One region of the Kitasatospora sp. NPDC057595 genome, then DNA from elsewhere that is predicted to be linked to it. Evidence: riboswitches for the same ligand, from Rfam matches in the RefSeq annotation. Region 1 holds a riboswitch; the other holds the start of a gene.
The links. A riboswitch is a leader RNA that binds a small molecule or an ion and turns the genes downstream of it on or off. The one in region 1 is predicted to bind cobalamin.
Positions count from the first base shown of each region.

Region 2: linked by a shared signal. The riboswitch ahead of ACFU9E_RS29395 (cobalamin biosynthesis protein) and the one ahead of ACFU9E_RS11920 (ABC transporter substrate-binding protein) in region 1 are both predicted to bind cobalamin.

Region 1 covers NZ_JBHVGL010000006.1:53,825-57,220, forward strand. The annotation lists gene ACFU9E_RS11910 (helix-turn-helix transcriptional regulator) at 1-653, shown strand, start outside; gene ACFU9E_RS11915 (hypothetical protein) at 1,261-1,497, shown strand; cobalamin riboswitch at 1,484-1,689, shown strand; gene ACFU9E_RS11920 (ABC transporter substrate-binding protein) at 1,907-2,755, shown strand; gene ACFU9E_RS11925 (FecCD family ABC transporter permease) at 2,752-3,396, shown strand, end outside.
Region 2 covers NZ_JBHVGL010000024.1:33,654-37,049, reverse strand. The annotation lists gene ACFU9E_RS29405 (hypothetical protein) at 1-54, opposite strand, end outside; gene ACFU9E_RS29400 (alpha/beta hydrolase family protein) at 475-1,590, opposite strand; cobalamin riboswitch at 1,771-1,983, shown strand; gene ACFU9E_RS29395 (cobalamin biosynthesis protein) at 2,017-3,003, shown strand; gene ACFU9E_RS29390 (cobyric acid synthase) at 3,000-3,396, shown strand, end outside.

The DNA of each region.
Region 1 (3,396 bases):
TGGAGGCGGTCACCCGGGCGCTGCGGCTTGACGCGGCCGGGCTGCGGCACGCCATGCGGCTGGCCGGCTACCACGAGCCGGCCGCCCCGGCGGACGGCGCCGCCGCCCGGCTGGCCAGCGCCGTCCAGCCGGTGCTGGACTCCTGGCCGGCCAGCCCGGCCGTGCTGCTGGACCGCCACTTCGACATGCTCGGCTGGAACGCCGCCTGGGCCGCGCTCTGGGGCCCGCCGGAGGCCGTCCCCGCCGACCGGCGCAACCTGATGTGGCTGATGGCGGCCGACCGCAGGCTGCGCGGTGTGCTGCGCGACTGGGAGCCGCTGGCCATGAACGTCTTCCAGCACTTCCGCGCCCAGGCCGGCCCGGCCCTCGCCGACCCTCGCACCGGCGAGCTGTACCGCCGGCTCGACCAGGACGCACCAGAGCTGCGCCACTGGTGGGGCTGCCACTCGGTGGCCGAACTGACCGCCCGCACGGTCACCGTGGAGCCGGCCGGCGTCGGGCCCGTCCGGCTCTCGCTCTCCTCCTTCCACCCGGTGGACGACCCCTCCGCCCTGGTGCTGCTCTTCACCCCGGTCGCCGCCGAGGATCGCAGCAGGATGACCGACCTGGTGGACCGCCCGCTGCGCCCGCTGCCCGTCCAGCAGGCGGGCTGACCGCACCGCCCCGGCACGCGCCGAAGCCCGTACGGAACCCCGTACGGGCTTCGGTGCTCCCCTTCTGCGCCGCTCTCCCCGGTCGGCATGGTCGCCCTGGTGTGGGCGATCAAGCAGTTCGGCGAGGAGTCCACCTCGCCGTGCCCTCCGCCTGGACCGCCCTCGCGCTCGCCGCGCTCACCCTCACCTGGTTCGTACGGCGCTGCCTGCGCAGCGACCACCCCCTGCTCGACCTGGGGCTCTTCAAGAACCGGCAGTTCTGCGCCGACATCATCGCCGCCCTCGGTACGATCAGCCGCCGCATCGGCTCCCGTGCCGTAGTCCTCCAGGAGTTCGACCAGCCGGCCCCAGCCGTAGGCGGCCTCGAACGCGACCGGGGTGCCGATCGGCAGATCCCCGATCACCGCGAGCACCGTCTCCACGCCGTTGGGGACGTTGCGGTTGACCCGCACCGCGCCGTCCTCGTCGATCACGGCGATCTGGGACCGCTTGCGGTGCACGTCGATACCGACGTAGCAAGACACCCGGGAGTCGACACCATGGCCACCATCAACCTCGTCCGCGGCATGGGCAGCCTCTTCAAGGAGTGCGAGCACCCCGAGAGCCGGTGGCCGAGGTGCCCGCACGAGTACAAGACGAGTACAAGATCCGCTACCGCAACGCCGCCGGACGGCAGGCCGAGGAGTCCGGCTTCGCCACCCAGGACAGCACTCAGGCAAACGCTCACCATGAGGGAGTACTCGAGGAACGTCGAGGTGCCACCGCGCTGGTCGGCGAAGAGTCCGAACGATCATCCCAGGTACTGGTCGGCACCGGTCTGGCCACGCCTGATAGTTTGCGATAGCCATGGTGTTCGGGAAACCGGTCTGAGTCCGGTGCGGCCCTCGCCACTGTTGCCGCGGAGTGCCGCGGCCCTCGCTGACCGGCTCCGCCAGCGGTCAGGGCCACTGGGACGGCTCGAAGAGCCACCCGGGAAGGTCGGCTGCGGTGCGTCGATGCGGAAGCCAGGAGACCGGCCACGGCGCGACATGTTCCACGAGGGTTTTGGAGAACACGTGCCCCGCACTTTGCCGTACCCGTTTGCGTCCATACGTTCCGCACGCCCCGCAGGTCGGGTACGTGCCGGCCGGGCGGTCGCGGTCGTTCTGTTCACCGGTGTGCTCGGCGCCTGCGCGGGCGCCCCCGCGCCCGTCGCGTCCACTGCGACGGGCGGAAGTGCTGCGCCGGTCAGCGTGGACAACTGCGGGACCACTGTGACGGTCGGCGCCCCGCCCGAGCGGCTGGTGACGCTCAACCAGGGTGCCACCGAGGTGGCCCTGGCCCTCGGCCTGGAGTCCCGCATGGCCGGAACCGCCTTCCTCGACAACCCCGTCCCGGAGAAGTGGAAGGCGGCCTACGACTCCGTCCCGGTGCTCTCCAAGGACTACCCGACGAAGGAGAAGCTCCTCACCGCCCGGCCCGACTTCCTGTACGCCTCCTACTCCAGCGCGTACACCGAGAAGGTCGCGGGCACCCGGGAGGAACTGCGCGGCCAGGGCATCGCGTCCTACCTGTCCCCGTTCGGCTGCTCGGACAAGAGTCAGGTACCGCCGACCACGTGGCAGGCGATGTGGGGCGAACTGAACGACGTCGCCAAGGTGTTCGGCGTACCGGAACGGGCCGCCGCGATTCAGCGGCAGCAGGAGGACCAGCTGGCGGGGTTCACGGCGACGGCAACGGGCAAGAACCTGAAGGTCCTGTGGTTCGACTCGGACACCAAGACGCCGTACGTCGGCGCCGGCCACGGCGGACCGCAGCTCGTGCTCGACGCCGTGGGCGCCCGCAACGTCTTCGCGGACCTGCCCGGCAGCTGGCAGAGCGTGAGCTGGGAGAAGGTCGTCGCCGCGGATCCCGACGCCATCGTGCTCGCGGACGCCGACTGGGACACCGCCCAGTCCAAGATCGACTACCTGCAGGGCGACCCGGTGCTCAGCAGGCTCACCGCAGTGCAGCGCAAGGCCTTCGTGGTGGTGCCGTTCTCCGAGTCGACCCCCGGTGTGCTGCTCGCCGACGGCGCCGCCCGGGTGTCGGCGGAACTGGGCCGACTGCGCCAGGGTTCATGACCGCCGCACCCCGCCCCGCCGTGCGGCCCGCCGGTCCCGGCCGCACGGCGGGGGTCCTGGCCGCGGCCGGAGCCCTGCTCCTGACCACCGTGCTCCTCGGTCTGGCCGTGGGCTCGCAGCACGAGCCGGTCCGGACGGTGATCGAGGTCGTGGTGCGCCGTCTCGGGCTGGGCGACCCGCACGTGACGCTGTTGGACGACCAGATCGTCTGGCAGTTGCGGCTGCCCCGGGTTCTGGGAGCGGCTGCCACCGGCGCCGGCCTCGCGGTCTGCGGCGCCGTGCTGCAGACCCTGACCGGCAACGACCTGGCCGATCCCTTCCTGCTCGGGATCTCGGACGGGGCCGCCGCCGGCGCCGTCACCGTGATCGTCCTCGGCGTCGGCGTGTCCGGCGCCGTGGGTACCGGCGCGGTGGCGACGGCGGCGTTCGCCGGTGCCCTGCTCGCCGCCGTGGTCGTGCTGGCCCTGGCCGGTGCCCGCACCCGAACGCTGCCGACCACCCGGACCGTGCTGGCGGGCATCGCCGTGGGACAGATGTGCGGGGCCTACACCTCCTTCGCCGTGCTGGTCCTCGGGGACCGCAACGCGGCGCGCGGCGTCATGGAGTGGACGCTCGGCTCGGTCGCCGGCGTGCGGTGGCCC
Region 2 (3,396 bases), on a different contig from region 1:
GACCTCGTCGAGATCGCCGGCCCAGCGGGCGATCCGGACGGCGTCGACCAGCATGCGGCGGGCCAGCGGAGCGAGTTCGGCGGGGGCGGGGAAGCCCTCCGGGACGGGGACCCGGCCACGGCCGGGTGCGGGGGCGGGGCCTCGTCGGCGGGGTACGCCCGGGGTCCCCGGCCTCGCGCCGGCGGGGCGGTGGGCCGTTCCGGGGAGACGGGTCACCGTCGCACCGGTACCGATCGTCGGCGGGAGCGGGGCATCACGGTCGCGCGGATTCCGAGACGTCACGTCGAGCAGTCTTCCCCTTGCACCGGCCTTCTGTCACATCCGGTTGTCCGCGGGGGGCGGACGGGGGGCGCGGGGGCTCGACAAGATCGGGCAACAGAGGCCAAACCGGCTGGCTTGATCTCTATGGCGGGTTCATGCCACAAGGAACCCGCGCGCCGCGGAATCCACCCCGTCAGGGGGGGCGGAAGCGCGTCAGCAGAACGGCGTGAGCCAGCGGCGGAGGGTCTCGGCGTAGCGGTCCGGGTCGGTGTTCCACAGCGCGGCGTGGTCACCGCCGGGGAAGGCCTGGAGGTTGACCACGTCCGGACGGCGGTGGGCGAGGCGCTCGGCCGCGGCGAACGGGGCCACCGGGTCGTCGGGGCCGTGCAGCACCAGGGTGGGCACCCGCAGGTCGGCACCCTCCGCCAGGCGGGCGAAGTCGGCCAGATCCACGCCGGTGCGGCCCTCGGCCGCGAGCGCGCCGAGTTCGGCGGCCGCGCCCCGGAAGCCCGCCCGGGCGGCGTCCCGGCGGGCGGTGGCCGGCCAGTCCAGCACCGGCGAGTCCAGGACGAGGCTGCTGATCGAGGGGGCGAGGTCCGAGCGGGCCGCGGTGTGCAGGACCATCGTGGCGCCGAGCGACCAGCCGTAGAGGACGACCCGGCCCGCGCCGGCGTCCAGGGCGGTGCGCACCGCCGCCTCGACGTCCCGCCACTCGGTCTCGCCGAAGTGGCCGAGGCCGTCCGGGGAGGCGGGCGCGCCGGCGTCGCCGCGATAGGTGACGGCGAGCACGGGCAGGCCCAGCCGTTGCAGCTCGGGCAGGACGGGCAGGGTCTGCGCGCGGTCGGCGCCGGGGCCGTGCACCAGGACCACCCAGGTGCCGCGCTTGCCGTCCAGCCGCCAGGCGGGCATCGCGCCGAGCTCGCCCTCGACGGCGGTCTCGGCGAACGGCAGGCCGAGCGCCTGCGCCGGGTCGCCGAGGTGGACCCGGGGGGTGAAGCGGACCTCGGTGCCGGGGGTGAGGGTGCCGCGGTCGGCGCGCACCAGGCGGCGGGTGACGCCCTGCCCGTCGCGACGCAGGACCTCCTCGACGACCGCGTGGCCGTCCTCGCCCCACTCGACGGCCCAGCGGCCGGGACGCTCGCTCACGGGGGTGCGGGTGAAGGTGACCTCGCCGGCACCGAGGCCGCGGACGAGCACCGGGCCGCTGCGGGCGCGGGCCTCCTCGGCCGGGCGGACCATCCGCTCGGACGCCCGGCGGCCGATCACCAGCACGGCGGCCCCGGTGCCGACGGCGGCGGCCGCCACGGTGGCCGCGATTCCCCAACGCATACTCGCTCCCCGGTGCTCGGTGGTCTGGCTCGGCGTCCGGCCCGGTGTCCGGACCCACCCCTCAGTCCACCCGTGCGGGCGGGGGGAAGCCAGTAGGACACGGCCGTACGGGTTGTTCCGGGAGGAAAATCACACCGGCACATCGGGGGTGTCCGAGGTGTGACCAACACCCGCCACGACCTCGGTTGACTCCCGGTTCGGGCCCGTGATGGGATCCTTCAGCCAATACGGAGGCATGCAGAGGAAGCCGGTGCGAGTCCGGCGCGGTCCCGCCACTGTCACCGGGGAGCACGACCGGAACACGCCACGGCGGGCCGTCAGAAGCCGCTGGAAGGCCCGGGGTGTGCGTTCGACCCGGAAGCCAGGAGACTCTCGCCCCCGGTTCGTCGATCCAGGGCGCGGACCCTGAGTGAGGACACGCACGCGATGCTGCGCCCTGCCGTGCGCCCGCTGTGCCGGGCCGCCGCGTTCGGCGCCGGCGCCGTCGCCGGCTTCCTGGCCGACGCCCGCTTCGGCGACCCGCGCCGCGGCCACCCGGTGGCCGGCTTCGGCTCCGCCGCCGGCCGGCTGGAACGCCGGCTCTGGCGCGACCACCGCGCCGCCGGCACCGCCTTCACCGCCCTCGCCGTCGGCACCGTCGCGGCCGGCGCGCTCGCCGCCGACCGGCTGCTGGCCCACCGTCCGCTCGGCCGGGCCGCCCTCGCCGCCGCCGCGACCTGGACGGTGCTCGGCGGCACCTCGCTGACCCGGGAGGCCCGCACCATCGGCCGTTCGCTGGCGGCCGGCGACCTGACGGCGGCCCGGGAACGGCTGCCGCACCTGTGCGGACGCGACCCGAGCGCGCTGGACGGGCCGCAGCTGGCCCGCGCGGTCGTCGAGTCGGTGGCCGAGAACACCGCCGACGCCGTGGTCAACGCCCTGGTCTGGGGCGGCCTCGCGGGCACACCGGGCCTGCTGGCGTTCCGCGCGGTGAACACCCTGGACGCGATGGTCGGTCACCGTTCGCCCCGCTACGCCCGGTTCGGCTGGGCCTCGGCCCGGCTGGACGACGTGGCGGGCTGGCCGGGCGCCCGGCTGACCGCGCTGCTGACGGTGGCCGCCGCCCCCGAGCCGCGCACCGCCTGGCGGGTCTGGCGGCGCGACGGCTCGGCGCACCCCAGCCCGAACGCCGGCCAGGCCGAGTCGGCCTTCGCGGGCGCGGTGGGCGTGCGCCTCGGCGGCACGCTGCGGTACGGCGAGCGGGTGGAGCACCGCCCCGTGCTGGGCGGGGAGCTGCGCCCCGTCGGGGTGGACGACATCGAGCGGGCCTGCGTGCTCTCCCGGCGGGTGGGCGCGCTGGCCCTGGGTACGACGGTCGCCGGGCACCTGCTGCTCCGGGCGGCCCTGGACGGGATGCGGAGGGGTAGGGCATGAGCAAGGCACTGCTGGTCGCCGGGACGACCTCGGACGCCGGCAAGAGCGTGGTCACCGCGGGCATCTGCCGCTGGCTGGCCCGGCAGGGCGTCGCGGTCGCGCCGTTCAAGGCGCAGAACATGTCGCTGAACTCCTTCGTCACCGCGGACGGCGCCGAGATCGGCCGCGCGCAGGCGATGCAGGCCCAGGCGGCCCGGGTCGAGCCGGAGGCGGCGATGAACCCGGTGCTGCTCAAGCCCGGCGCCGACGGCCGCAGCCAGGTGGTGCTGCTGGGCCGTCCGGTCGCCGAGGTCGGCGCGCTGGACTACCGCGAGCGCAAGCCGGTGCTGCTGGAACGCGCCCTGGAGTGCCTGGCGGACCTGCGCGCCCGCTTCGACGTGGTGGTCTGCGAGG